Regions from separate parts of the Cedecea selenatireducens genome, predicted to be linked through region 3. Evidence: predicted binding sites of a transcription regulator. Region 3 holds the regulator's gene; each other region holds the start of a gene.
The links. The regulator PhoB, encoded in region 3, activates phosphate uptake and scavenging genes when phosphate is short. The targets are predictions, from matches to a motif close to CTGTCATAAAACTGNCNNAT.
Positions count from the first base shown of each region.

Region 1: serA (phosphoglycerate dehydrogenase) is a predicted target of PhoB. The motif match lies at 3,790-3,809, and genes of this name have one in related genera.
Region 2: pstS (phosphate ABC transporter substrate-binding protein PstS) is a predicted target of PhoB. The motif match lies at 4,989-5,008, and genes of this name have one in related genera.

Region 1 is NZ_JBHIKW010000005.1:310,957-320,923, forward strand. It holds gene mscS (small-conductance mechanosensitive channel MscS) at 1-284, shown strand, start outside; gene argO (arginine exporter ArgO) at 427-1,062, shown strand; gene ACE38U_RS11155 (oxidative stress defense protein) at 1,173-1,910, shown strand; gene argP (DNA-binding transcriptional regulator ArgP) at 1,964-2,863, opposite strand; gene rpiA (ribose-5-phosphate isomerase RpiA) at 3,052-3,711, shown strand; gene serA (phosphoglycerate dehydrogenase) at 4,015-5,253, shown strand; gene ACE38U_RS11175 (5-formyltetrahydrofolate cyclo-ligase) at 5,292-5,888, opposite strand; RNA gene ssrS (6S RNA) at 5,909-6,092, opposite strand; gene zapA (cell division protein ZapA) at 6,134-6,463, opposite strand; gene ACE38U_RS11190 (YecA/YgfB family protein) at 6,632-7,210, shown strand; gene pepP (Xaa-Pro aminopeptidase) at 7,234-8,550, shown strand; gene ubiH (2-octaprenyl-6-methoxyphenyl hydroxylase) at 8,547-9,725, shown strand; gene ubiI (FAD-dependent 2-octaprenylphenol hydroxylase) at 9,738-9,967, shown strand, end outside.
Region 2 is NZ_JBHIKW010000013.1:91,360-101,326, reverse strand. It holds gene atpD (F0F1 ATP synthase subunit beta) at 1-646, shown strand, start outside; gene ACE38U_RS18760 (F0F1 ATP synthase subunit epsilon) at 666-1,085, shown strand; gene glmU (bifunctional UDP-N-acetylglucosamine diphosphorylase/glucosamine-1-phosphate N-acetyltransferase GlmU) at 1,383-2,753, shown strand; gene glmS (glutamine--fructose-6-phosphate transaminase (isomerizing)) at 2,995-4,824, shown strand; gene pstS (phosphate ABC transporter substrate-binding protein PstS) at 5,064-6,104, shown strand; gene pstC (phosphate ABC transporter permease PstC) at 6,169-7,131, shown strand; gene pstA (phosphate ABC transporter permease PstA) at 7,128-8,018, shown strand; gene pstB (phosphate ABC transporter ATP-binding protein PstB) at 8,066-8,839, shown strand; gene phoU (phosphate signaling complex protein PhoU) at 8,852-9,577, shown strand; gene yiiM (6-hydroxyaminopurine reductase) at 9,673-9,967, opposite strand, start outside.
Region 3 is NZ_JBHIKW010000012.1:20,583-30,549, forward strand. It holds gene malZ (maltodextrin glucosidase) at 1-280, opposite strand, end outside; gene proY (proline-specific permease ProY) at 433-1,791, opposite strand; gene brnQ (branched-chain amino acid transporter carrier protein BrnQ) at 1,863-3,182, opposite strand; gene phoR (phosphate regulon sensor histidine kinase PhoR) at 3,609-4,916, opposite strand; gene phoB (phosphate response regulator transcription factor PhoB) at 4,939-5,628, opposite strand; gene sbcD (exonuclease subunit SbcD) at 5,828-7,045, shown strand; gene sbcC (exonuclease subunit SbcC) at 7,042-9,967, shown strand, end outside.

The DNA.
Region 1 (9,967 bases), on a different contig from region 3:
CTTACGAGGCTGATATCGACCAGGTTAAGCAGATCCTCACCGATATCGTGAGCCGCGACGAGCGCGTGCTAAAAGATAGAGATATCACGGTGCGTGTTAATGAACTTGGGCCTTCTTCGGTAAACTTTGTGGTGCGTGCCTGGAGTAAGAGCGGCGACCTGCAAAATGTTTACTGGGACGTGCTGGAGCAAATTAAGAAGGGGCTGGATGCCAATGGCATCGGCATTCCTTACCCGCAAATGGACGTTCACGTTCGTAAAACGAACGACGCTGAAAACGCATAATCCTCAAGGCCAGCTTCCGCTGGCCTTATTTTTGCCTCTGGTGATTAGTAATTCTTATTAGTGATTAATAATATCCATTTCCTCTAATAATTTTTGCGCATTACACTCACGCCAAATGATGAATATTTGAAGGGTGTGCAGCGTGTTAGCTTATTATTTTCAAGGTATTGCATTGGGGGCGGCGCTGATTCTTCCGCTGGGGCCGCAAAATGCTTTCGTGATGAATCAGGGCATTCGTCGTCAGTATCATTTGATGATCGCCTCGCTGTGCGCGCTGAGCGACATTATTCTCATTTGCGGCGGGATTTTTGGCGGCAGTGCCATCCTGATGCAGTCTCCCTGGCTGCTGGCGCTGGTCACGTGGGGCGGCGTGGCATTTCTGCTGTGGTACGGCTGGGGCGCGCTGCGCACGGCGATGAGCAGCAATGTGGAACTAGCCTCGGCAGAGGTGCTCAAGCAGGGGCGCTGGAAAATCGTCGTCACTATGCTGGCGGTCACCTGGCTCAACCCGCACGTTTATCTGGATACATTTGTGGTGCTCGGTAGCCTGGGTGGCCAGCTTGCTGATGAAGCGAAACGCTGGTTTGCTTTGGGCACCATCAGCGCCTCTATTCTCTGGTTTTACGGTCTGGCAACGCTTGCCGCCTGGCTTGCGCCACGTCTGCGCACGGCGAAAGCCCAGCGTATTATTAATGGCGTCGTTGGCGTAGTGATGTGGGTTATCGCGGCTCAGCTGGCCAGAGATGGCGTGCAGCATATCGCGGCGCTCGTGGGCTAATTCGCCATAATCTGATAGACAAGTTACTATTACAGGCTAAGCTTGCTGGCAGACGCCGGGAGTTTGTCGAACGGCGTAATCACAGTGGAACGTAGCACGGAGGAGTTACAGTGAAGTTTAAAATTTTAGCATTAGCCGCGTTAATGGGATTAGGTTCTGTTTCTGTACAGGCAGGCGAGTTGCCAAACGGGCCGCACGTGGTCACCTCCGGGACAGCCAGCGTCGATGCAGTACCTGATATCGCCACGCTCGCCATCGAAGTCAATGTGACCGCTAAGGACGCAGCTTCCGCCAAAAAACAGGCTGACGATCGCGTGGCGCAATATCTGACCTTCCTGCAGAAAAATGGCGTAGAGAAGAAGGACATCAATGCCGCCAACCTGCGCACACAGCCAGAATATGATTACCTGAAAGACGGTAAAACCCAGTTGAAGGGCTACCGTGCGGTACGCCAGGTGGAAGTCACCCTGCGTCAGCTGGATAAAATGAACGAACTGCTTGATGGTGCGCTGAAGTCCGGCCTGAACGAAATCCGTTCCGTGTCCCTGGGCGTTGCACATCCGGAAGAATACAAGGATAAAGCACGTAAAGAAGCGATTACCGATGCGACCCGTCAGGCGAAGCTGTTGGCAGAAGGCTTTAACAGCAAGCTGGGGCCGGTATACAGCGTGCGTTACCACGTTTCTAACTACCAGCCAGCGCCGATGGTTCGCATGATGAAAGCGAACGCAGCAGCGCCGGCTTCCGCTCAGGATACCTACGATCAGCAGACTATTCAGTTTGACGACCAGGTTGATGTGGTGTTTGAACTGCAGGGCGCACAGACTCCGGCTGCTCCTGCTCAGTAAGATTTGATCTTCACCTTAACCCTCGCCGTTCCAGGCGAGGGTTAATCAAAGCGTTATTCCGTATCCTGCCTCAATACCTTATGCCCGTACTCCAGCAAAGCATCCGTCACGTTACGCATCATGCGGCTTTCAGGCGCAAAGCGGTGCCAGTAAAGCATGCGTCGCTGCAGCAGGCCCGGCGTCAGGTCGATTAATTCGCCGCTATTCAACTCGCGCTCAATTTGCAGATGCGGGATCATACAGCAGGTTGTGCCCTGGCGAGCCAGCTGCACAAAGGCTTCCGAAGAGTTAACGATATGGCACGGCACGCTGCCCGGCGACAGGTCAAAGTTCTGCTGTAAAAACGCCTGATGCATGTCGTCGAGATGATCGAACGCAACGGCGGGGGCTTTAAGCAGGGCTGAACGCGTGACGCCGTTAGGGAAATAGCGTTCGGCAAAATCTTTCGACCCAACAAACAGGTAGTCCAGCGCGCCCAGGCGATCCACCAGGCAGCTCGGCAGCGGCTGAGGCTGAATGGAAACCGCCCCGACCACTTCACCACGGCGCAGGCGTTCCTGAGTCCGGGTTTCATCTTCAACCTGAAGATTCAGGCGAATAGGCGAGTCGGCTAATACCGGCGCCAGAGCCGGCAGCAGCCAGGTTGCCAGACTGTCGGCGTTGACCGCCAGGGAAAGCAGCAGCGGCGTGGAGCCGGTTTGCTCGTCGCCCAGCCACTCTTCTTCCAGCAGCTCTACCTGGCGTAAAAGCGCCAGCAGTTTTTGGCCCTGCTCGGTAGGACGAGGCGGCACGGTGCGCACCAACAATGGCTGGCCGAACATCGTTTCCAGTTGCTTAATACGTTGTGAGACGGCCGACTGAGTAATGCACAGCTTCTGCGCCGCACGCTCAAATCCTCGTTCACGAATTACCGCATCCAGCGCCTGCAGCGTTCTGTAGTCCGGGCGTTTCATTGTTGTTCATTTGCTCCTGATTTCGTCGGGCAATCACTATGACATAAATTTGCCGTTGATTCAGACCAAATCGGCGAGCGGTGATTTCGTTCGAACGTGATGACGTTGGCATTGCGGCAAAGCCGGGGACATTTTTCCGATGCATGCTCTATAATGCGCGTCAGTTTCCACATCACAGGCATAAAATTATGACGCAGGATGAACTGAAAAAAGCAGTCGGATGGGCAGCACTCCAGTACGTGCAGCCGGGCACCATTGTGGGCGTGGGCACGGGCTCAACTGCCGCACACTTTATTGATGCTTTGGGCACCATCAAGCACCAGATTGAAGGCGCTGTTTCCAGCTCCGACGCTTCCACCGCGAAACTGAAAAGCCTTGGGATTACCGTTTTCGATCTCAATGAGGTGGACTCCTTAGGCGTTTATGTTGACGGTGCCGATGAGATTAACAACCAGATGCAGATGATCAAAGGCGGCGGTGCGGCCCTGACCCGCGAGAAAATCATCGCTTCGGTAGCAGAGAAGTTTGTCTGCATCGCGGACTCGTCCAAGCAGGTCGATATTCTTGGTAACTTCCCGCTGCCGGTTGAGGTTATCCCGATGGCGCGCAGCGCCGTAGCGCGTGAGCTGGTGAAGCTGGGCGGCCGCCCGGAATATCGCCAGGGCGTGGTAACGGACAACGGTAACATCATTCTGGATGTGCATGGTCTAAGCATCATGGAGCCGATGAAGCTGGAAAATACCATCAACGGTATGCCTGGCGTGGTGACCGTGGGGCTGTTTGCGAACCGCGGCGCGGATGTGGCGCTGATCGGCACCGCAGACGGCGTGAAAACCATCGTGAAATGATCTGACCGGGGCGCATCCCGCGCCCCAAAAATCCGTATAAAAAATGACAAATTATTTTAACGGCATATTTGGTGACATATATCACATTTTGGTAACAGTCCTGTGATTCATTCCTGGTTCTTCCTCCCTCCCAGCATTTTATTCTGACACCTGCCGCCTTATTCCCTCCTGACGAGACGGCGACGCAATCGTTCATATTGCCCCAAACGTAGATTTTGATATTTTGACAGAAGGGTAACTTATAGGCGGTGGCGCATCACCGCCCAGAAACGAACACAACAGCACAGAAATAGGGTCGGGGAAATGGCAAAAGTATCACTGGATAAAGACAGAATTAAATTCCTGCTTGTCGAAGGCGTGCACCAAAAAGCGGTGGATAATCTTCGCGCGGCGGGATACACCAACATTGAGTTTCATAAAGGCGCGCTGGATTCCGAAGCGCTCAAAGAGTCGATCCGTGATGCTCACTTCATTGGCCTGCGTTCCCGCACCCATTTGACCGAAGAGATCTTTGCCGCAGCCGAGAAGCTGGTGGCGGTGGGCTGTTTCTGCATTGGGACAAACCAGGTTGACCTGGACGCCGCCGCGAAGCGTGGGGTTCCGGTGTTCAACGCCCCGTTCTCTAACACCCGTTCCGTTGCTGAGCTGGTCATTGGCGAACTGCTGTTGCTGCTGCGCGGTATTCCAGAGGCTAACGCCAAAGCGCACCGTGGCGTGTGGAACAAGCTGGCCGTGGGTTCTTACGAGGCTCGTGGTAAAAAGCTGGGCATTATCGGTTACGGCCACATCGGCACGCAGCTGGGGATCCTCGCTGAATCTTTGGGAATGCACGTTTACTTCTACGACATCGAGAACAAGCTGCCGCTGGGTAACGCCACTCAGGTTCAGCATCTTTCCGACCTGCTGAATATGAGCGATGTGGTGAGTCTCCACGTGCCTGAAAACGCCTCGACCAAAAACATGATTGGCACTAACGAACTGGCGCTGATGAAGCCGGGTTCACTGCTGATCAACGCTTCTCGCGGCACGGTGGTGGATATTCCTGCTCTGTGCGGCGCGCTGTCCAGCAAACACCTGTCCGGTGCGGCCATCGACGTCTTCCCGACCGAACCTGCGACTAACAGCGATCCGTTTAACTCACCGCTGTGCGAGTTCGACAACGTTATCCTGACGCCACACATCGGCGGCTCGACTCAGGAAGCGCAGGAAAACATTGGCCTGGAAGTGGCGGGCAAGCTGGCGAAATACTCTGATAACGGCTCTACGCTGTCTGCGGTTAACTTCCCTGAAGTTTCTCTGCCGCTGCACGGCGGTACAACCAGCCGTCTGCTGCATATTCATGAGAACCGTCCGGGGATCCTGACCGCGCTTAACCAGATCTTTGCCGAGCAGGGCATCAACATTGCCGCTCAGTTCCTGCAGACTACGCCGCACATGGGCTACGTCGTGATTGATATTGATGCGCCGGAAGATGTTGCGGAGAAAGCGCTGAAATCAATGAAAGCAATTCCGGGCACAATCCGCGCCCGCCTGCTGTACTGATAGACGAGGCTGCCTCTTCCTCTGATGGGGAAGGGGCATTACCACTGCCAGAGGCGCGACGGTGTGATTACGGCTGGTAAAGGGATATCCCACTGCTCGACTGGCAATGCATCCACCTGCTGGCAATCGTGAGCCAGGCCAACCGGGTAAAGGCCGTGCTGCTGCCAATTCTGTAGCGTTCTGTCGTAAAACCCGCCGCCCATCCCCAAACGCTGTCCGGTTTCATCAAAGGCAACCAGAGGCGTAACCAGCACGTCCAGCCTGTTCAGCGGCAACACGTCGCGAACGTCCAGCTTAGGTTCTAGAATTTTCAGGCGATTAGTGACCAGATTGCTTTGCGGCGTATAGCGCAAAAAAAGCAGGTTACCGGCGCTAAAAGGGTGAAGAACCGGAAGGTAAACCTCTTTTCCCGCCTGCCACAGTGCTTCAATCAGCGGCGTGGTATCAAGCTCGCCGTCGAAGGAAAGAAACAGCGCCACGGTTTTCGCGTCAAGAACTGGCTCAAACGCCAGCATGCGTTCAGCGGCCTGTAGGGCAAAATTTTGTTGTTCAGCGGGAGTGAGTGACCGACGTCGCTGCCGGATTGTCTGGCGAATGTTCTGACGAAGCGTTGAGGTTAACGGGATATGCGTCATGATGGCTGGGTAGTAAAGAGGGAATCTCCGAGATGCCGCCGCAGGCTGTAACCCTTGAACCCTTGGTTCAAGGTGAGTGTGTCGTCATGGTCTTCAGGCTTCTCGGACGGACCGAGCATGCTCACCAACCGCGGAGCGCCACACTCTTGTGGTATGAAATATCGGCTCAGGGGACTGGCCCGCTTGCAAACATCTCAGAGAAATTTTGTCTTCGAAGTTACTCTACCATAGTCAACTGCGAAGTGTTATTCAAACTTTGGACCCTGTCGGTCTGCGATGCGACCCTGCTCAAGCAATGCTTGTTCGATGGTCTGCTGTAGCATCCGAATACGCTCTTCCATGTTGGCGGCGTAGTCACGGGTTTTCGACTTTTCCTGAGTCAGCTCGTAGCAAATGTTCAGTGCTGCGATAAAGACCAGCTGCTCGGTATTTGTGACTCTAGTGCGAACTTTTAAATCTTGCAACCGCTGATTCAGCTCTTCCGCAGCCTGATTCAGCGCATCCTGTTGTTCAGGCGGACAATTCACGCGCAATGAACGACCGAAAATTTGAATATCGACTGGTTGTGCAGACATGCTACCTTCCTGCTGTTTACTCGCCTGCCTTAACGCTACCGGCCCCGGTAGCGGAAGGGGCGCCACTATAGCTATCCCGATATCAAGATACAAGCCCTTTTCTGGTATCTGCGGGGGTCCTGGTGGTAGCATAACACACACTATTCCTGCCAACGATGACGAATGCGCATGTCAATACAGAACGCAATGCCTGACTACGACTTAGTCGGTCAACTTTTGAACCAACAGGGTGTGGGCCTGACGCCTGCAGAAATGCACGGCTTAATCAGCGGCATGCTGTGCGGCGGTAACAACGATACTAGCTGGCAAACGCTGCTGCATGACCTGACTAACGAAGGCCTCGCCTTTAGCCAGAATCTGGCGGACCCGTTGCGTAATATGCACGGTGCCATTGGCGACGCGCTGGAAGACGAAGGCTTCCTGTTCCAGCTTTACCTGCCGGATGGGGATGATGTCTCCGTCTTCGATCGTGCCGATGCGCTTTCCGGCTGGGTAAACCACTTCCTGTTGGGCCTCGGCGTGATGCAGAGCAAGCTGGATAAAGTCACCGGCGAAACCGGCGAAGCGATTGACGATCTGCGTAATATTGCCCAGTTGGGCTATGACGAGGACGAAGATCAGGAAGAGCTGGAAATGTCCCTCGAAGAGATTATTGAGTATGTACGTGTTGCTGCACTGCTGTGCCACGACACCTTTACTCATGCGGCACCGACCGCACCAGAGGTACGCAAGCCAACGCTCCACTAACGATAAAAATGTCAGGAGGTGTGATGAATCAGCAGGAATTTCTCCGTCGCCGTCAGGCGTTACTGGCTAAAATGGCCCCCGGCAGCGCTGCGCTTATCTTTACCGCGCCCGAAGTTATCCGTAATGCGGATAGCGAGTATGCCTATCGGCAGAGCAGCGATTTTTGGTACTTCACCGGTTTTAACGAGCCGGAAGCGGTGCTGGTGCTCATTAAAAGTGACACATCACATAACCACAGCGTGCTGTTTAACCGCGTGCGGGATAAAAGCGCTGAGATCTGGTCTGGTCGTCGACTTGGCCAGGAAGCTGCACCGCAGAAGCTGGGCGTGGATCGCGCGCTGGCCTTTACGGAAATCGACGAACAGCTACACCTCCTGTTAAACGGTCTGGACGTGGTTTACCACGCTCAGGGCGAGTACGAATACGCAGACAGCATCGTGTTTGCCGCGCTGGATAAGCTACGTCGCGGTTCGCGTCAAAACCTGGCCGCGCCAGCAACGCTGACGGACTGGCGCCCGACGGTGCACGAACTGCGCCTCTTCAAATCAGAAGAGGAAATTGCAGTTATGCGCCGCGCCGGGGAAATCACCGCGCTGGCGCATACTCGTGCCATGCAGGCCTGCCGCCCGGGAATGTTTGAATATCAGCTCGAAGGGGAAATTCATCACGAATTTACTCGCCACGGCGCGCGTTATCCTTCGTACACCACCATCGTCGGCGGCGGTGAAAACGGCTGTATTCTGCATTACACCGAAAACGAAAGTGAGCTGCGCGACGGCGATCTGGTGCTGATTGACGCCGGATGTGAATACCAAAGCTATGCCGGAGACATCACGCGTACCTTCCCGGTCAACGGGAAGTTCAGCCCGGCACAGCGTGAGATTTACGACATCGTCCTGGAATCCCTCGAAACTTCGCTAAAACTCTACCGTCCAGGCACCTCCATGCAGGAAGTGACGGCGGAAGTCGTACGCATCATGGTTAAAGGGCTGGTGAAACTGGGCATTCTCAAAGGCGATGTCGATCAGCTTATTGCCAGCAATGCTCACCGCGCCTTCTTTATGCATGGCCTGAGCCACTGGCTGGGGCTCGACGTTCATGACGTTGGCTCTTACGGCCAGGACAAGTCGCGCGTGCTCGAGCCGGGCATGGTTATTACCGTTGAGCCGGGGCTTTATATCGCGCCGGATGCGGACGTGCCAGCGCAGTACCGTGGCATTGGCATCCGCATTGAGGACGACATCGTTATCACCAAAGACGGCAATGAAAATCTGACCGCCAGCGTGGTGAAATCGGCAGACGATATCGAAGCGCTGATGGCTGCGGCGCGTCAGCAATGAGCGTAATAATTGTTGGCGGCGGGATGGCCGGGGCGACGCTTGCGCTGGCTATCTCAACGCTCACTCGCGGCAAGCTACCGGTTAGCCTGATTGAAGCCGTAGCGCCGGATTCCACCGCGCATCCGGGGTTTGATGCTCGCGCAATTGCGTTAGCAAAAGGCACCTGCCAACAGCTTGACCGCATTGGTATCTGGCCTGCTATTGCCGACTGTGCAACGGCGATTAAAACCGTGCACGTTAGCGATCGGGGCCACGCCGGGTTTGTCACGCTTGAAGCGGAAGATTATCAGATTGATGCGCTCGGGCATGTGGTGGAGCTGCATGACATCGGGCTGCGCCTGTTTGGCCTGCTGCGTAAGGCGCCGGGCGTAACGCTGCATTGTCCACAGCGTGTGGCGTCTTTCTCCCGGAATGAACATCGCGTAAACGTTGTGCTGGATAATGGCGTCGAGCTGCAGGGTAACGTGCTGGTCGCGGCGGATGGCACTCGCTCTAAGCTTGCCGCGCAGTGCGGCGTGACCTGGCAGCCGCAAAGCTATCATCAGGTTGCAGTCATCGCCAACGTCACCACCTCCGAGCCCCATAATGGGCGGGCGTTTGAGCGCTTTACCGAGCACGGGCCGATTGCCATGCTGCCGATGTCTGACGGGCGCTGTTCGCTGGTGTGGTGCCACGCGCTGGAGGCTCGTGCAGAAGTTGAAAGCTGGAGCGAAGCCGAGTTTTGCCAGCAGCTGCAGCGTGCCTTTGGCTGGCGGCTCGGGAAAATTACCCATGCGGGCGTGCGCCATCACTATCCGCTGGCGCTGACGACGGCCTCGCAGACAGTTTCTCATCGCCTGGCGCTGGTCGGTAATGCCGCGCAAACGCTGCATCCAATAGCCGGTCAGGGCTTTAACCTCGGCCTGCGTGACGTCATGTCTTTGGCCGAAGGATTAGCACAGGCGCACGCCACAGGCACCGATGTTGGCAGCTTCCCGGTGCTTGCGGCCTGGCAGCAGCGTCGTGCCGCAGATAAAGCCGCGACCATTGGCGTTACCGACGGGCTGGTTCAGCTGTTTGCTAACCGCTGGGCACCGCTGGTAGCGGGCCGTAATCTTGGCCTGATGGCGATGGAACATTTTACCCCGGCACGAGACGTGCTGGCTCAGCGCACCCTGGGTTGGGTGGCGCGTTAAAGGAGAGTCAATTTGCAAAGCGTAGATGTGGCGATTGTCGGCGGCGGAATGGTGGGGCTGGCGGTAGCCTGTGGGCTCCAGGGCAGCGGCCTGCGCGTTGCGGTCATTGAAAGCCACCTTCCTCAACCGCTTGCGCCTGATGCCGCGCCTGAACTGCGTGTTTCGGCGATCAATGCGGCCAGTGAAAAACTGCTGACGCACCTTGGCGTGTGGCCAAAAATTAGCGAGCGGGCCAGCTGCTA
Region 2 (9,967 bases), on a different contig from region 3:
CCGTTATACCCTGGCCGGTACCGAAGTATCTGCGCTGCTGGGTCGTATGCCTTCTGCGGTAGGTTACCAGCCTACGCTGGCAGAAGAGATGGGTGTTCTTCAGGAGCGTATTACCTCCACCAAGACCGGTTCTATCACCTCCGTACAGGCCGTTTACGTTCCTGCGGATGACTTGACTGACCCGTCTCCGGCGACCACCTTTGCGCACCTGGACTCAACCGTTACGCTGAGCCGTCAGATCGCATCTCTGGGTATTTACCCGGCAGTAGACCCGCTGGACTCCACCAGCCGTCAGCTGGATCCGCTGGTTGTTGGTCAGGAGCACTACGACACCGCGCGTGGCGTTCAGTCCATCCTGCAGCGTTACCAGGAACTGAAAGACATCATCGCGATTCTGGGTATGGACGAACTGTCCGAAGAAGACAAACTGGTTGTAGCACGTGCGCGTAAGATCCAGCGCTTCCTGTCTCAGCCGTTCTTCGTAGCAGAAGTCTTTACCGGTTCTCCAGGCAAATACGTTTCGCTGAAAGACACCATCCGTGGCTTTAAAGGCATCATGGACGGCGAATACGACCATCTGCCAGAGCAGGCGTTCTACATGGTTGGCTCCATCGACGAAGCCGTTGAGAAAGCGAAAAAACTTTAACGCCTAATCGGAGGGTGACATGGCTATGACTTACCACCTGGACGTCGTCAGCGCGGAGCAGCAAATGTTCTCCGGTCTGGTCGAGAAGATCCAGGTAACGGGTAGCGAAGGCGAGCTGGGTATTTTCCCAGGCCACGCGCCGCTGCTCACCGCCATTAAGCCTGGTATGATTCGCATCGTTAAGCAGCACGGACATGAAGAGTTTATCTACCTGTCCGGCGGTGTTCTGGAAGTGCAGCCGGGTAACGTAACCGTCCTGGCTGACACCGCGATTCGCGGCCAGGATCTCGACGAAGCGCGTGCCCTGGAAGCGAAACGCAAAGCTGAAGAGCACATGCATAGCTCCCACGGTGACGTGGATTACGCTCAGGCTTCTGCTGAACTGGCTAAAGCGATCGCCAAACTGCGCGTTATCGAGTTAACCAAAAAAGCGATGTAACTACCTGCTTGAAAAGACAAATGCCAGTCCGGGAAACCTGACTGGCATTTTTTTTATCTTTCAACTTTATTCCGCCTTCAAAATAATTGTAAAACCAGCGAGATAGCGTGGTCTGCGGGGTGTGTTGGCACCATTTTGACCTTAAATCCCATGGATTCTGCCGCCGTTACTGCTATAAAAGACTCAGATAACATTATGGCGGTTAAATTAGCAGCAACGTATTTTTTGGTGCAAAATATGTAGAATTTTCAAGGCTAAATCGCTTTACTTCACACACTAAACAGATTCAGGACACGTATGTCAAACAGCGCAATGAGCGTGGTTATCCTTGCCGCAGGCAAAGGGACCCGCATGTACTCAGATCTTCCTAAGGTGCTGCACACGCTGGCCGGGAAGCCAATGGTTCAACATGTCATTGATGCCGCGAATAAATTAGGCGCCCAGCGGGTTAACCTGGTGTATGGCCACGGCGGCGATCTGCTCAAACAGACCCTGAACGATGAGGCCCTCAACTGGGTGCTGCAGGCTGAGCAGTTGGGAACCGGCCACGCCATGCAGATGGCGGCCCCGTTCTTTGCCGATGACGAAGATATTCTGATGCTGTACGGCGATGTGCCGCTGATCTCGGTGGAGACTTTGCAGCGCCTGCGTGAAGCCAAACCGCAGGGTGGCATCGGCCTGCTGACCGTTAAGCTGGACGACCCTACCGGCTATGGCCGCATTGCGCGGGAAAATGGCAAGGTCGTTGGCATCGTTGAGCATAAAGACGCCAGCGAAGAGCAGCGTAAAATCAACGAAATCAACACCGGGATTCTGGTGGCTAACGGCGCAGACCTGAAGCGCTGGCTTGGTAAGCTGGATAACAACAACGCCCAGGGCGAGTTCTACATCACGGACATTATTGCCCTGGCCCACGGAGAAGGGCGCGAAATCGCCGCCGTTCATCCGGATCGCCTGAGTGAAGTCGAAGGCGTAAATAACCGCCTGCAGCTCTCTCGTCTGGAACGTGTCTTCCAAACGGAACAGGCCGATAAGCTGCTGCTGGCTGGCGTGATGCTGCGCGATCCGGCTCGTTTCGATCTGCGCGGTGAATTAACGCACGGGCGCGATGTTGAAATCGATACTAATGTCATTGTGGAAGGCCGCGTGACGCTGGGCAACCGCGTGAAGATCGGGACCGGCTGCGTGATTAAAAACGCGGTTATCGGCGATGACTGCGAAATCAGCCCATATACGGTTATCGAAGATGCGACGCTTGAAGCCGCCTGTACCATCGGGCCATTTGCCCGCCTGCGTCCTGGTGCCGAACTGGCGGAAGGTGCTCACGTTGGCAACTTCGTCGAGATGAAGAAAGCGCGGCTGGGTAAAGGCTCTAAAGCGGGCCATCTGAGCTACCTCGGTGATGCCGAAATTGGCGACAACGTGAATATTGGCGCAGGTACAATCACCTGTAACTACGACGGCGCAAACAAACATAAAACCATTATCGGTGACGATGTGTTTGTGGGCTCTGATACCCAGCTGGTGGCTCCGGTTACCGTGGCAAGTGGCGTTACGATTGGTGCCGGGACGACCGTCACGCGTGACGTGGCTGAAAATGAACTGGTGATCAGTCGCGTAAAACAGAAGCACATCCAGGGCTGGCAGCGTCCGGTGAAGAAAAAGTAACGGATTTATACCCCTCACCCTAACCCTCTCCCCACAGGAGAGAGGGGATCGTTCGGTGCGGTGTTTTTCTCCCTCGCCCCTTTGGGGAGAGGGTCGGGGTGAGGGGATAACATAATCCTCCCCCCCAAGGCAGTAACCATAAAAATAACCCCACTCTCTACAAGGCTCGGGGCTCCGGAAAACCGGAAAAAACAGGTCAGCGACAACACATGGCTAACGCCATTATCAGGACTTAAAAATTATGTGTGGAATTGTTGGCGCAGTAGCGCAACGCGATATCGCTGAAATCCTTCTTGAAGGACTACGTCGTCTGGAATACCGCGGGTATGACTCGGCGGGCCTGGCGGTCGTGGACGACAAAGGTCAGATGACCCGTCTTCGCCGTCTGGGTAAGGTGCAGAAGCTGGCGGAAGCCGCGGAAGAAACCGCTCTGCATGGCGGGACCGGTATCGCTCACACTCGCTGGGCAACGCACGGCGAACCTTCAGAAATTAACGCTCACCCACATGTTTCCGACCACATCGTAGTGGTACACAACGGTATCATCGAAAACCATGAACCGCTGCGCGAAGTGCTGCAATCTCGCGGCTACACGTTTGTTTCACAGACCGATACCGAAGTTATTGCTCACCTGGTGCACTGGGAGCTGGAACAGGGCGGCACGCTGCGCGAGGCGGTACTTCGTGCTATCCCACAGCTTCGCGGCGCTTACGGCACCGTTATCATGGACACCCGTAACCCGGAGGTTCTGCTGGCCGCTCGTTCCGGTAGCCCGATGGTGATTGGCCTGGGCATGGGCGAAAACTTTATCGCTTCTGACCAACTGGCGCTGCTGCCGGTGACCCGTCGCTTTATCTTCCTGGAAGAGGGCGATATCGCCGAAGTGACCCGCCGCGCGGTCACTGTTTTTGATACCAAAGGCGAGCAGGTTAAGCGCCCGGACATCGAATCTAATCTGCAGTATGACGCTGGCGACAAAGGCATTTATCGTCACTACATGCAGAAAGAGATCTACGAGCAGCCGAACGCCATCAAAAACACCCTTGCCGGGCGTATCAGCCACGGCGAAGTGGATTTGACGGAGCTGGGGCCAAAAGCCAATGAAATGCTCTCTCAGGTCGAGCATATTCAAATCGTAGCCTGCGGCACCTCCTATAACTCAGGTATGGTTTCCCGCTACTGGTTTGAATCGCTGGCCGGCGTGCCTTGTGATGTCGAAATCGCCTCTGAATTCCGCTACCGCAAATCTGCCGTGCGCCGCAACAGCCTGATGATCACCCTTTCCCAGTCTGGCGAAACGGCGGACACCCTGGCGGCGCTGCGCCTCTCCAAAGAGCTGGGCTATCTTGGTTCACTGGCGATTTGTAACGTGGCTGGCTCTTCTCTGGTGCGCGAATCCGACCTGGCGCTGATGACCAATGCCGGCACGGAAATCGGCGTGGCTTCAACCAAAGCGTTCACCACCCAGCTCACCGTGCTGCTGATGCTGGTGGCGAAGCTGAGCCGTCTGAAGGGTGCTGACGCTAAGATTGAGCAAGATATCGTGCATGGCCTGCAGGCGCTGCCAAGCCGTATCGAGCAGATGCTGTCCCAGGACAAACGCATTGAAGCATTAGCAGAAGATTTCTCCGACAAACATCATGCGCTGTTCCTTGGCCGTGGCGATCAGTACCCGATCGCCATGGAAGGCGCGCTGAAGCTCAAAGAGATCTCCTACATTCACGCCGAAGCCTATGCGGCCGGCGAGCTGAAGCACGGCCCGCTGGCGCTGATCGACGCTGATATGCCGGTTATCGTTGTGGCGCCGAACAACGAGCTGTTGGAAAAACTGAAATCCAACATCGAAGAAGTTCGCGCCCGCGGCGGCCAGCTGTATGTCTTTGCCGACCGTGACGCAGGTTTTACCAGCAGCGACAACATGCACATCATCGAGATGCCGCATGTGGAAGAGGTGATTGCCCCAATCTTCTACACCGTGCCGCTGCAGCTGCTGTCCTACCACGTGGCGCTGATCAAAGGCACCGACGTGGACCAGCCGCGTAACCTGGCGAAATCGGTAACAGTGGAATAAGCTGTTGTCATAAATGTTGAAGAATAAGCTGCCTACGGGCAGCTTTTTTATTGCCCGCTTGTTGAGTTTAACTATTTGATTTTTATTCGAATAATAAGTGGGTTTGGCTTAGGTATTATTGCAGGTCTGCATTGTCATAAAACCGTCATAATTCGTACATTTAACTGTCACCAAACTGTCCTATTTTCTACCCTGTATTTAATTAAACAACAATTTACGAACATCTGGCAGGAGACATTATGAACGTTATGCGTACCACTGTCGCAACTGTTGTCGCCGCGACCTTATCTCTGAGCGCTTCTACTGCGTTTGCAGCTGCAAGCCTGACTGGCGCTGGTGCAACTTTCCCTGCGCCGGTGTATGCCAAGTGGGCAGATACCTACCAGAAAGAAACTGGTAACAAGGTGAACTACCAGGGTATCGGTTCCTCCGGCGGCGTGAAGCAAATCATTGCTAACACCGTTGACTTCGGCGCTTCTGACGCCCCTCTGGCGGATGACAAATTACAGCAAGAAGGCCTGTTCCAGTTCCCTACCGTGATCGGCGGCGTGGTGCTGGCGGTTAACCTGCCGGGCTTCAAGTCTGGCGAACTGGTGCTGGACGGCAAAACCCTGGGTGACATCTACCTGGGCACCATCAAAAAATGGAACGACCCGGCGATTGCTAAGCTGAACCCAGGCCACAAGCTGCCGGATCAGAACATCGCGGTTGTTCGTCGTGCTGACGGCTCCGGTACTTCCTTCGTGTTCACCAGCTACCTGGCTAAAGTGAACGAAGAGTGGAAAACCAAAATCGGCGCAGGCTCTACCGTTAACTGGCCAACCGGCCTGGGCGGTAAAGGTAACGACGGCATCGCGGCCTTCGTACAGCGTCTGCCTGGCTCTATCGGCTACGTTGAATACGCTTACGCTAAGCAAAACAACCTGACTTACACCAAGCTGCTGTCCGCTGACGGTAAGCCGGTTAGCCCGACCGAAGCAAACTTTGCTAACGCGGCTAAAGGCGCTGACTGGAGCAAATCCTTCGCACAGGATCTGACCAACCAGAAAGGTGACGAAGCGTGGCCAATTACCTCCACCACCTTCATCCTGGTCCACAAAGAGCAGAAAAACCCTGAGCAGGGCGCAGAAGTGCTGAAGTTCTTTGACTGGGCATACAAATCTGGCGCGAAAGAAGCTAACGCCCTGGATTACGCAACGCTGCCGGCCTCTGTGGTTGAGCAAGTTCGCGCTGCATGGAAGACCAATGTAAAAGACAGCTCCGGTAAGGCGCTGTACTAAGTGCAAAAATCTGGGGTAACAGGTATGTTACCCCGGTTTATTCAGCAACCACGAAGAGTACGCTATGGCTGTGACTAAGCCGACGTTTAAAGCCCCCGGCAAACAAGGCGATGTAATTTTCAGTGCGCTAGTAAGACTGGCTGCGCTGATTGTGCTATTTCTGCTGGGTGGGATTATCATCTCGCTGTTTATCTCCTCGCTGCCGAGCATTGAGAAGTTTGGCTTCTCCTTCCTCTGGTCCAAAGAGTGGGATGCCCCTAATGAAGTCTTCGGCGCGCTGGTGCCGATTTACGGAACCCTCGTGACCTCGTTTATCGCGCTGCTGATTGCGGTGCCGGTGAGCTTTGGTATCGCCCTGTTCCTGACAGAACTTGCGCCTGGCTGGCTGAAGCGCCCGCTGGGTATCGCCATTGAGCTGCTGGCGGCCATTCCAAGTATCGTGTACGGCATGTGGGGCCTGTTTATCTTTGCTCCGCTGTTCGCGACTTACTTCCAGCAGCCGGTAGGCGACGTGCTGTCTGCCGTGCCTATCGTTGGCGCGCTGTTCTCTGGCCCTGCGTTTGGTATCGGTATTCTTGCCGCCGGTGTGATCCTTGCGATTATGATCATCCCGTACATCGCCTCCGTAATGCGCGATGTTTTCGAGCAAACGCCGGTGATGATGAAAGAGTCGGCCTACGGCATCGGTTGCACCACCTGGGAAGTTATCTGGCGCATCGTTCTTCCGTTCACCAAAAATGGCGTGATCGGCGGCGTGATGCTCGGCCTTGGCCGTGCGCTGGGTGAAACCATGGCGGTGACCTTTATTATCGGTAACACCTACCAGCTCGACAGCGCCTCGCTGTATATGCCGGGCAACAGCATTACCTCCGCGCTGGCTAACGAATTTGCCGAAGCGGAGTCTGGCCTGCATACCGCCGCGCTGATGGAGCTTGGCTTAATCCTGTTTGTGATTACCTTTATCGTACTGGCTATTTCTAAGTTCATGATTATGCGCCTGGCGAAAAACGAAGGGGCTCGCTCATGACCACGATGGAAATGCAAAGCAGCGCGGCGCTGGCTGAATCGCGCCGTAAAATGCAGGCTCGTCGCCGCATGAAAAACCGCATTGCCCTGACGCTCTCTATGGCGACGATGGCGTTCGGTCTGTTCTGGCTGGTATGGATCCTGTTCTCGACGGTGACCCGTGGTATCGACGGCATGTCGCTGGCGCTGTTTACCGAAATGACGCCTCCGCCAAATACCGCGGGCGGTGGCCTGGCGAACGCCCTGGCGGGCAGCGGCCTGCTGATCCTGTGGGCGACGGTTATCGGCACGCCTCTGGGCATCATGGCCGGGATTTATCTGGCGGAGTACGGGCGTAAATCTGCGCTGGCCGAAGTGATTCGTTTTATTAACGACATTCTTCTGTCCGCGCCGTCGATTGTGGTCGGCCTGTTCGTTTACACCATCGTGGTGGCGAAAATGGAACACTTCTCCGGCTGGGCAGGCGTGATTGCGCTGGCGCTGCTGCAGGTGCCAATCGTCATTCGTACCACCGAAAACATGCTGAAACTGGTGCCTGACAGCCTGCGCGAAGCGGCCTACGCGCTGGGAACACCAAAATGGAAGATGATCTCCGCGATTACGCTGAAAGCGTCCGTCTCCGGGATTATCACCGGCGTGCTGCTGGCGATTGCCCGTATCGCGGGCGAAACCGCACCGCTGCTCTTCACCTCCCTCTCCAACCAGTTCTGGAGCACGGACATGATGCAGCCTATCGCCAACCTGCCGGTGACCATTTTCAAATTCGCTATGAGCCCGTTTGCCGAGTGGCAACAGCTGGCCTGGGCGGGGGTGCTGATCATTACCCTCTGCGTACTGCTGCTGAACATTCTGGCGCGCGTGATTTTCTCGAAGAGTAAACACGGTTAAATTTTACGGCGCGGCCCTCGCGGCGCCGGACGGAGATTAAGACACAGATGAGTAAGGTTGATTTAGCCCCAGGCAAAATCCAGGTTCGTGACCTGAACTTCTACTACGGTAAGTTCCACGCCCTGAAGAACATCAATCTGGATATCGCGAAGAACCAGGTTACCGCCTTCATTGGGCCGTCAGGCTGTGGTAAATCCACCCTGCTGCGTACCTTTAACAAAATGTACTCGCTCTACCCGGAGCAGCGTGCAGAAGGCGAAATCCTGCTGGATGGGGAAAATATCCTCACCCAGAGCCAGGACATCGCCCTGCTGCGTGCCAAAGTCGGCATGGTCTTCCAGAAGCCGACGCCGTTCCCGATGTCCATCTATGACAACATCGCTTTTGGCGTGCGTCTGTTTGAAAAGCTGTCCCGGAGCGACATGGATGAGCGCGTACAGTGGGCGTTGACGAAAGCCGCGCTGTGGAACGAAACTAAAGATAAACTGCACCAGAGCGGCTACAGCCTCTCCGGTGGTCAGCAGCAGCGTCTGTGCATTGCTCGCGGGATCGCGATTCGCCCGGAAGTGTTGCTGCTGGACGAGCCGTGTTCGGCGCTTGACCCGATTTCAACCGGGCGTATTGAAGAGCTGATCACCGAGCTGAAAGAAGACTATACCGTAGTGATCGTGACCCACAACATGCAGCAGGCGGCGCGTTGTTCTGACCACACGGCGTTTATGTACCTCGGCGAGCTGATCGAATTCAGCGAGACCGATACGCTGTTTACTACGCCAGCGAAGAAACAAACCGAAGATTACATTACTGGCCGCTACGGTTGATTGGAGAGCGCGATGGATAACCTCAACTTAAACAAACATATTTCTGGTCAGTTCAACGCCGAGCTGGAGTACATCCGTACTCAGGTGATGACGATGGGCGGGCTGGTGGAACAGCAGCTCTCCGACGCGATCACCGCGATGCACAACCAGGACAGCGAGCTGGCGAAGCGCGTTATCGCCGGTGACCAAAAGGTCAACATGATGGAAGTGGCGATCGATGAAGCCTGCGTGCGCATCATCGCCAAACGCCAGCCAACCGCCAGCGACCTGCGCCTGGTGATGGCCATCATCAAAACCATCGCCGAGCTGGAACGTATTGGTGACGTAGCGGATAAAATCTGCCGCACCGCGCTGGAGAAATTCTCCCAGCAGCACCAGCCACTGCTGGTCAGCCTCGAGTCGCTGGGGCGCCACACCGTGCAAATGCTGCACGACGTGCTGGACGCTTTCGCGCGTATGGATCTGGATGAAGCGGTACGTATCTACCGCGAAGACAAGAAAGTTGACCAGGAATATGAAGGTATCGTGCGTCAGCTGATGACCTACATGATGGAAGACTCCCGCACCATTCCAAGCGTGCTGACCGCGCTGTTCTGCGCCCGTTCCATCGAGCGTATCGGTGACCGTTGCCAGAACATCTGCGAATACATCTTCTACTTCGTGAAGGGACAGGACTTCCGTCACGTGGGCGGCGATGAGCTGGACAAGCTGCTGGCGGGTAAAGACCCGAAAGAGTAAGTGCACTTCTTTCCCCCCTCTCCCCTTTGGGGAGAGGGCCGGCACATCTTTTTTCTCCCTCGCCCCTTTGGGGAGAGGGCTGGGGTGAGGGGCAGTTACTTCCCGAGCAAACGCCGCGAATTATCCTCTATCTTTCTTGAAATACGCCTTTTCTGCATCGTTCTGCTCCAGCTCACCGACAACCCAGCCGCCGACAAAAGCCGATGATATTGCGAATCATCAAACGGCATATGCCAGGCAATGGCGATAGCTTCTGCCACCGTCACGTCGCTAACGCGTGAAACCAGCTCCAGCGGCGCATCGGCAGAAACGCTCCCCGCCAGAATCACGCGATAAAGCCAGCCGCAGTAGCCTGCTTCCTGCATCCGTGCCGCCATATCCTCTACGCCA
Region 3 (9,967 bases):
GCGTATACCAGCGCTGCCGGTCCTGCCAGAGCAGTTTAAAACTGTAGCGACGGCGCGGCTGCCCTTCGGAGGTATCAAGAGTCACCTTCCAGGCAACAACGCCCTCCAGGGGAGCGTGTTTCTGACGCGTCATGGCCAGGGAAATCTCTTCGTTATCTTTTTCGCCGCGCAGAACCACTTTTTCCGGCAGGTCATCTCCCGCCAGCCACAGCGTTATGGTCAGGCTTTGCTCACGCTTCTGAAGAAACGGCGCCACCGGAAGGTGCCAGGCATTCAACATAGTAACTTTCCCATCGCTTAAAAATGACGCCACCTTGCCACAGCATAAGGCTTTATCACTCATCATTGAGGGTTAATTTTGGGGAGGATGGGAGGGGTGGAGGCGAGGATAATTTGTCCCCTCTTCCTTTCAGGAAGAGGGGCAAAAATCGATTACTGCGCGTTCACCCGGCGCTTAACAAGCCAGCCGATAAGCAGCAGCACAATCCAGCCGCAGCCCACGTACAGCGAAATACGGGTTTCCGGATGGTAGCCAATCAGCGCGATGATAAACACCAGGAACACCAGGCCAACAACCGTGGTTGCAACGCCGCCGGGAATAGGGAACTTCAGCGCTTTCGCCTCTTCCGGCGACAGGCGGCGGCGGAAGGCAATCTGCGACAGCAGGATCATTATCCACACCCACACGGTGGCAAAGGTCGCCAGGGAAGCAATCACCAGGAAGACGTTATCCGGCATGATGTAGTTCAGGTAAACCGCCAGCAGCAGCGCACAGGCCATCACCACGACGGTGACCCACGGAATACCGTTGCGAGAGGTTTTGGCGAACACTTTAGGCGCGCTGCCCTGCTCGGCCATGCCGTGCAGCATACGGCCCACGCCAAACACATCGCTGTTAATCGCCGAAAGAGAAGCGGTGATAACCACAAAATTCAGAATACCGGCCGCGGCGGTAATGCCCATATGCTGGAAGGTCATCACAAACGGGCTGCCTTCGGTGCCCACCTGGTTCCACGGATAGATGGACATGATGACGAACAGCGTGCCCACATAAAACACCAGAATACGCAGCGGAACGGAGTTGATGGCGCGCGGAATAGACTTCTGCGGATCTTTCGCTTCGCCTGCCGTGATGCCGATAATCTCAATCCCGCCGTAGGCAAACATCACCATCTGCAGCGACATTATCATCCCGAGCCAGCCGTTGCTGAAGAAGCCGCCGTTGCTCCACAGGTTATGGATACCGGTCGCCTGGCCGCCGTTGCCAATCCCCCAAACGATAATGCCGATCCCGGCAATAATCATAATGATGATGGTGGCAACCTTGAAGAACGAGAACCAGAACTCCAGCTCGCCGAATACCTTCACGCTCATCAGGTTGATGGCGCTGATAATAAGCACCACGCTCAGCACCCAGACCCAATGCGGCACCGCCGGGAACCAGATGCCCATATAGATCCCAAAGGCGGTCACGTCGGCGATGGCAACAATCAATATTTCAAAGCAGTAGGTCCAGCCGGTGATATAACCTGCCAGTGGCCCCAGGTAGTCCTGGGCATAACGTGAAAACGAGCTGGCCGCAGGGTTGTGCACCGACATTTCGCCCAGCGCGCGCATGATGATGTAGGCCGCCACGCCGCCGATAATATACGCCAGCAGCACGCTCGGCCCCGCCATTTTGATGGCGTCCGCCGAACCGTAAAACAGCCCTGTTCCAATCGCCGACCCCAGCGCCATAAATCGAATGTGCCGGGTGCTCAAACCGCGCTTGAGCTTGTTGGTGTTTTCCATTAATCCAGTACCACGCTTTACAATAAAAAAACCACGGAGGACGACTCCGTGGTTACATAGCAATCAAAAACTTAGTGGGCGGCGGAGGTCACCTGGCGCCCTGCTGCTTTGTCCCAGATAGCGGTGATAACCACCATCGCGACGGTCGGCAGCAGCCAGGCAAGTCCCTGATCCGCCAGCGGCAGTTTCGCCGCCCAGCCAGGCAGCACGTCGCTGATGGCCGAAGCTTTAACGCCGTCAATCATACCAAACAGCAGGCTTATCAGCATCGCCGGCGCAATAACGCGGGTGGAATTGTTCCACCACGGACGAGTAAAGCTCAGCACCACCAGTGCGATACATGGCGGATAGATTGCCGTCAGCACCGGGATAGAGATCTGAATCAGATGGCTCAGGCCCAGGTTGGATACAATCATCGAGAACAGACCGAGGATAAACACCAGCGAGCGATAAGAGAGCGGCAGATACTGGCTAAAGAACTCCGCGCAGGCACAGGTCAGGCCAACGGCAGTGACCAGGCAGGCCAGGAAAATCAGCGCCGCGAGGAAGAAGCTTCCTGCCCCACCAAAGGTATGAGCGACATAGGCGTGCAGAATAGCCGCACCGTTGGCTTTCTGATCGACCAGGTTCGCGCTATCGGACCCCAGGTGGAACAGCGCCAGGTAGATAACCGTCAGGCCGATACCGGCAATCAGTCCAGCCCAGATGGTGTAGCGGGTCAGCAGGCGAGATTCGGTCACGCCACGGGAGCGGGCAGCATTAACGATAACAATCCCGAACACCAGCGAAGCCAGGGTATCCATCGTCAGGTAGCCGTTCACAAAGCCGTTAGAAAACGCCGCGTTCTGGTAGGCTTCAGTCGCCGTACTCAGGCCGCCGGCTGGCCACAACACTGCACCGGCCGCCAGGATCAGCAGCGCGATGATTTTCACCGGCGCCAACACGTGGCCCACGGTATCCAGCAGCTTGCCGGGATACAGAGAAATGCCGATCACCAGCGCAAAGTACACCAGGCTGTAGATAAACAGCGGCATATCGCCCATGCCTGTCAGCGGAGCAATCCCCACTTCAAAAGAAACGGTGGTGGTACGCGGCGTGGCAAACAGCGGCCCTACGGCCAGGTAGCAGACGGTTGCCAGCAAAATGCCGGCACGGCGGCCAATCGGCGAGCTGAGGCTATCAATACCCCCGCCCACGCGTGCGATCGCCACGATAGTCAGAACAGGTAAACCTACTGCGGTCACCAGGAAGCCAAGCGCCGCCGTCCAGACGTGCTCGCCAGCCTGTAAGCCGACCATAGGAGGAAAAATGATGTTGCCCGCGCCCACAAACAGCGCAAAGGTCATAAAGCCCAGAGCGATGATGTCACGAGATTTCAAATGATAGGTCATAAAATAAAGCAGCCTGTGGATGTGTGGTGTTGAAAATGCTCAAATTTTTAAACCGAGGTTCAGTCCAGATAACGTTCGGTAAAAACGCGGCTATTACCGGTAACGACAGCGGAATATGCTTCTCCAGATCGGTGGCGAAGAATAGTTAGTCGAATTACCACTCAATTTCAGTCGGTCTGGTAATAACAGGGGGGCAATTAAAACGCTTATAGCGTTTGAAGACAAGAAGGGATCGGGAAACCAGAAATATATCCTTTATAAATACGCATAACCAGTGAATAAAGTTGATTATACGCTTTTGTTATGGCTTATCATTCGGACAAAAAAGCATCAATTCGATATTCATCACTTAACGAGTGGTGAAAATACGCACAAAAAAGGCCAGAAAACTGGCCTGTGGAAAGCGGACTTGACGGTTATGGCGAGTTAATGTGCAACCGCCGCAGAATCATGAGCAATCAGGCGTTCTGGCAGAATAAACGAAAACGTCGATCCCTGCCCCGGCTGGCTTTCGATCTCCAGCCGCGCATCATGGTGGCTAAGGGCATGCTTAACGATAGCCAGCCCAAGCCCGCTGCCGCCCGTCTGGCGAGAGCGCGCCTTATCGACCCGGTAAAAGCGCTCGGTCAGGCGAGGAAGATGCTCGGCGGAAATTCCAGGCCCGGTATCCCTGACGCTAAACGCCACGCCGTGAGGCAGCTTGCGCCAGGTGACCGTAATATGGGTCCCGGCCGGCGTGTGATTTACGGCGTTATACACCAGGTTCGAGATAGCGCTGCGAAGCTGCTCCTCGTTGCCGTAAACCTGAAGCCCAGGCTCGACGTTAAAAGTGAGCGTTTGCTTCTGCTGGCTTAGCGTTTGCGCCTCGCGCTCCACCACGCGCAGCATCAGCGGCACGTCGATTTTTTCGTTCATCGAAATCGCCGGTGCAGCCTCAATCCTCGATAAGGTGAGCAGCTGTTTGACCAGCCCTTCCATACGCGACGTTTGCTCACGCATGGTATGCAACGCTTTGTCCTTGAGCGGCCCTTCCAGCGCCTGATCCTGCATCATCTCCAGATAACCCTGTAACACGGTCAGCGGGGTGCGCAGCTCGTGGCTGACGTTGGCAAAGAAGTTACGGCGAGCGCCTTCAAGCTGGTGCATCTGCGTGACGTCACGCGCCACCATCAGCCACTGCCCGTCGGCATAAGGCATCACGCGGAACTCAAGATGACGGCCGTTGTTCAGCACCAGCGTCAGCGGGCGGCCGAACTGCTGCTTCGCTACGTATTGAGTGAATTCAGGGTAACGCAGAAGGTTGAGAATATTTTGGCCGCTGTCGTCGGGCCAGCGCAGGCCAAGCAGTTGCTGCGCCAGGCCGTTACACCAAAAAATAGTGCCTTCTTCGGTGGTCAGTACCACCGCATCAGGCAGTGATTCCGCACCGCTGCGGAACCGCTTAATAAGGTTGCCCAGCTCTTTACGGCGCTTTTTATTACGCAGCTGCATCTGGTGCAGCCCGTAAAGCAAAGGCTCCCAGCTTCCCCGCCCGGGCGGCGGGGTCATGCTGCGGTCAACCCACAGCCACCAGGAGAGACGAAGTAAATTCCAGAAATGCCAGCTTAACAGGGCGGTCACTGCCGCCAGTAAGAACCACGGCAGATGGCCAAAAATCAATCCGAGAATCGCCGCCGGTAAACAACAGAGCATCAGCTCCAGTACCAGCCTTTTCCATGACAGCCGTTCCAGCACGCGTCACGCTCCTGTCAGCATATTAGAAACGGGTTGAAAAACGATAACCCGTGCCGCGAACTGTTTGCACCATTTTGTCATGACCACTTGTTTCCAGAGCTTTACGCAGGCGGCGAATATGCACGTCTACGGTACGGTCTTCAACGTAAACGTTAGTCCCCCACACGTTATTAAGCAGCTGTTCACGGCTGTAAACGCGCTCCGGGTGGGTCATAAAGAAGTGTAACAGCTTAAATTCGGTTGGCCCCATGTCGAGCGGATCTTCACCGGTCATCACGCGGTGCGATGAAGGGTCAAGGCTCAGGCCCTGCATCTCAATCACCTCTTCCACCGCCATCGGTGAAATACGGCGCATCACGGCTTTGATACGTGCCACCAGCTCTTTCGGGGAGAACGGCTTGGTGATGTAGTCGTCGGCACCGACCTCAAGGCCGCGGACGCGATCTTCTTCTTCGCCGCGGGCGGTCAGCATCATCACCGGGATCTCGCGAGTTAATGCCTCACGCTTCAGGTGCTTGATGAACTGGATCCCTGAACCACCTGGCAGCATCCAGTCCAGCAGGATCAGATCGGGGAAAGGTTCAATCAGCAGGTTAACCGCGCTGTCATAATCTTCCGCCTCTACCGACTGGAAGCCATTTTGCTCGAGCACAAAGCTCACCATTTCACGAATCGGAGCTTCATCTTCTACGACTAAAATGCGTCTCGCCATGATTTACCCTGTTGAAAAGAGACCATCTCTTATTAATTGTGCGCCAGTATGCGTCAGATTTGTGACAGATTTATGAAAAAGATTACGGCCAGATATTTCACCTTTTTGAATTATGACAGCCCCAGATTTTTGCTGACGGTTACGCTTCTGACTCAATAGCTTATAATCGGTCATTCGCCTCTTTGCCATGGGACAGGTTATGCGCATTCTCCACACTTCAGACTGGCACCTCGGCCAAAACTTCTATACCAAAAGCCGGGCTTCTGAACACCAGGCCTTTCTCGACTGGTTGATAAACGCCGCGCTCGAACATCAGGCGGAGGCGATTATTGTCGCGGGGGATATCTTTGATACCGGCTCACCGCCGAGCTACGCCCGCGAAATGTATAACCGCTTTGTGGTGCAGCTGCAGGCCACCGGCTGCCAGCTCGTGGTGCTGGCGGGTAACCACGATTCCGTTGCCACGCTCAACGAATCCCGCGAGCTGCTGGCCTGCCTGAATACCCAAGTGATTGCCAGCGCACGCCACAACAAAGACGAGCAGGCACTGGTCCTTAATCAAAAAGACGGCACGCCAGGCGCTATCCTTTGCCCCATTCCTTTCCTGCGCCCCCGCGACATTCAAAGCAGCCAGGCCGGGCTGTCTGGTCATGAGAAACAGCGTTCTTTAATGGAAGCCATCAGCGAACATTATCAGCACTGCTATGAGGCCGCCGTTGCCCTGCGCGGCGACAGGCCGCTGCCGATTATCGCCACCGGGCACCTGACTACCGTTGGCGTAACAAAATCTGACGCGGTTCGCGACATTTATATCGGCACGTTGGACGCGTTCCCGGCGCAGCACTTCCCGCCAGCCGACTACATCGCGCTCGGGCATATTCATCGCGCGCAGAAAATCGGCGGCAGCGAGCATATTCGCTACAGCGGTTCGCCTATTCCGCTGAGTTTCGACGAAACCGGCAAAGCAAAAAGTGTGTTTCTCGTAGAGTTTAGCGGCGCGGCGCTGGCAAGCGTCGAACCTCTGGAGGTACCCATTAGCCAGCCGCTGGCCATCGTCAAAGGTTCGCTGGGTGAAATTGAGCAGCAGCTTGAACAGTGGCGAAATGCGCCGGCTGAGCCGAAAGTCTGGCTGGATATCGAAATCGCCACCGATGAATATCTGCACGATATGCAGCGCCAGGTCCAGGCGCTTACCGACGAACTGCCGGTCGAAGTCGTCCTGCTGCGCCGCAGCCGCGAACAGCGCGAGCGGGTCATTGCCAGCCAGCATAAAGAGACGCTGAGCGAGTTAAGCGTTGAAGAAGTTTTTGAGCGACGGCTGAGCCAGGAAGAGACCAGCGACGAGCGTGCCGCACGGTTAAGAACGCTGTTTGCACAAACCCTTTCAGACTTGCACCAGCAGGAGGAACAGGCATGAAAATCTTAAGCCTGCGGTTAAAAAACATAAACTCCCTGAAAGGCGAATGGAAAATTGATTTCACCCAGGAGCCCTTCGCCAGCAACGGGCTGTTCGCTATCACCGGCCCGACGGGCGCGGGCAAAACCACCCTGCTCGACGCAATTTGCCTGGCGCTGTACCACAAAACGCCGCGCCTCAGCACCGTTTCTCAGTCGCAAAACGACCTGATGACCAGGGACACCGCTGAGTGCCTGGCCGAAGTGGAGTTCGAGGTCAAAGGCGTTGGCTACCGGGCTTTCTGGAGCCAGAACCGCGCCCGTAACGCGGCAAACGGCAACCTTCAGGCACCGCGCGTGGAGCTGGCCCAAATCAGCGACGGCAAAATCCTCGCGGATAAAATTAAAGACAAGCTTGAGATTGTCGCCTCGCTTACCGGGCTGGATTACGACCGCTTCACCCGCTCGATGATGCTCTCCCAGGGGCAGTTCGCCGCTTTTTTAAACGCCGACGCCAACGACCGCGCCTCGCTGCTTGAGGAGCTGACCGGCACCGAAATCTACGGCACCGTGTCTGCGGCGGTCTTTGAAAATCATAAGCAAATCAAAAGCCGTCTTGAAAACCTGCTGGCCCAGGCTTCAGGCGTTGCGCTATTGAATGAGGAGCAGCAACAGCAGCTTACGCAGAGTTTGCAGGCGCTTACTTTTGAAGAAAAAAAGCTGTCGGACGAACAGCAGCAACAACAGCAACATCAGCACTGGCTCAGCCAGCGCGCCCGGCTCGCCGCCGACAAAGAGCAGAAGCTGCAGGCGCTGAACGGTGCCAGTCAGGCCCTTAAAGACGCAGAGCCGATGCTGGCGAAGCTGACCCGCGCCCTGCCTGCCGAAAAACTGCGGCCTCACTGGCAGCGGTTGCAGGAAAAGCAGCAGACGTTAAGGCAAAACGGCGAAGCCGCAGAGAAAGTGAATACCCGCTTACAGCAGCTCACCGTTCGTCGTCAGCAAACCCGCCTGTTAGCCGCCGGGCAGGCTCAAAAGCTTCAGTCAGAAGCACTGCGGGTACAGGATTGGCTCACCGCCAATGACCGCTATCGCCTGTGGGCCGCCGAGCTGACGGGCTGGCGCATGGCGTTTACGCAGCAGCAGCGTGATGAGAGACAGCTGGCTGAGCTCCAGCAGACGCTGCAGGCCAGCCAGCAAAAGCTGCAGGCGCTGCCGGAGCCGACGCTTAGCCTTTCTCCTGATGAAGTGAGCGCTCATTTACAGCGAATGCTGGCAACCCGGCCTGCTCGCCAGCAGTTGGCCGCCCTGCAGCCACAGTTCGCCACGCTGGAGAAACGTAAAGCCGAGCAGCAGCGGGAGCTTGCCGAACTGGATAAACTGATTGCCGGGCGTGATGCTGAGCTCAGCCAAAAACGTCAGCAATACAAAGACAAACGCCAGCATGAGGCCGATCTGGAAAAAGTCGTCGAGCAGGAAAGGCGCATTCAAAGCCTTGAAGCCGAGCGTGCGCTTTTACAACCGGATTCCCCGTGCCCGCTTTGCGGCTCAACCCAACATCCCGCCGTAGAAGCCTATAAAACGCTGGAGCCGGGCGAGAACCAGCAGCGTCTTGCCGCCCTTAAGCAAGAGGTCGCCAAACTCGCGGAGCTTGGCTTCGCCCTGAAAGGTCAGCTTGATACCCAACGCCAACAGCGCGAAAAACTGGTGCAGGTAAGCACCGCGCTGCAGGAAGAGGAAGCCTCTCTGTCCGCCCGCTGGCAGCAGCAGTGTGCAGAAGCAGGTATCGCTTTAACGCCGCAGGACGATCTCACCGCCTGGCTTAACGAGCAGGAACAGCGTGAACAGCAGCTGCGCCAGCTAGGCGAGCGTCAGGCGCTGGAGGTGCAGTTTCAGCGCGACAGCCAGCAGCATGAAAAGCTGAGTGCCGACTTTATGGCACAGCGCACGTCTCTACAGGCAGCGCTGGAGCGGGCCGGTCTTGTGCGCCCCGAGCCGGGAGAAGAGCAAAACTGGCTCGAAGCTCGTCAAAAAGAATCCCTGCAATGGCAGCAACAGCAGGACAAGCTGCCGCAGCTTCACCAGCAGCTTTCCAGCCTTGAGATGCTGCTCTCCAATCTAATGGACGACGGCTCAACGCCGCCGCCGTTGGAGGCAAACGAGCGCCAGGCTGCGCTGCAAAACTGGCAGACGCTGCATAACGACTGCAACCTGCTCGAAGGACAGCGTCAGTCCCTGCAAGAACAGCTGAAGCAAAGTGAAAGAGAAGCCACGGCGGCACAGGAGCAGTTCAGCAATGCGCTCTCGGCCAGCCAGTTCAGCGACGAAGCCGACTTCCGAAGCGCGCTGCTGGAAGAGGCCGGGCGACTTGAGCTTGAGCAACGTAAGCAGCAGCTGGAACGCCAACAGCAGCAACAGACTACGCTGCTGGAACAGGCTGAAAGCGCGCTGGCTCAGCATCTCTCAGGGCGGCCAGAAACCCTGAGCGAAGAGACCGAAGTCAGCATGCTGGATGAACGTATCGCAGCGCTTACTCTCCAGCTGCGCGAAAACGCCTCTCGCCAGGGGCAAATCACCCAGCAGCTGCGTCATGACGAGGAAAATCGGGTTCGCCAGCAGGCGCTGATGCAGGAGATCAAAGCGTGTGAGGCGCAGGCGGAAGACTGGGGCTACCTCAATTCGCTCATCGGCTCCAAAGAAGGGGATAAATTCCGTAAATTCGCCCAGGGGCTGACGCTGGATAATCTGGTCTGGCTGGCAAACAATCAGCTTAACCGCCTGCACGGGCGCTACCTGCTTCAGCGCAAAGACAACGAAGCGCTCGAGCTGCAGGTGGTGGATACCTGGCAGGCAGATGCGGTGCGGGATACACGCACGCTCTCCGGCGGAGAAAGTTTCCTGGTGAGTCTGGCGCTGGCGCTCGCGTTATCCGATTTGGTGAGCC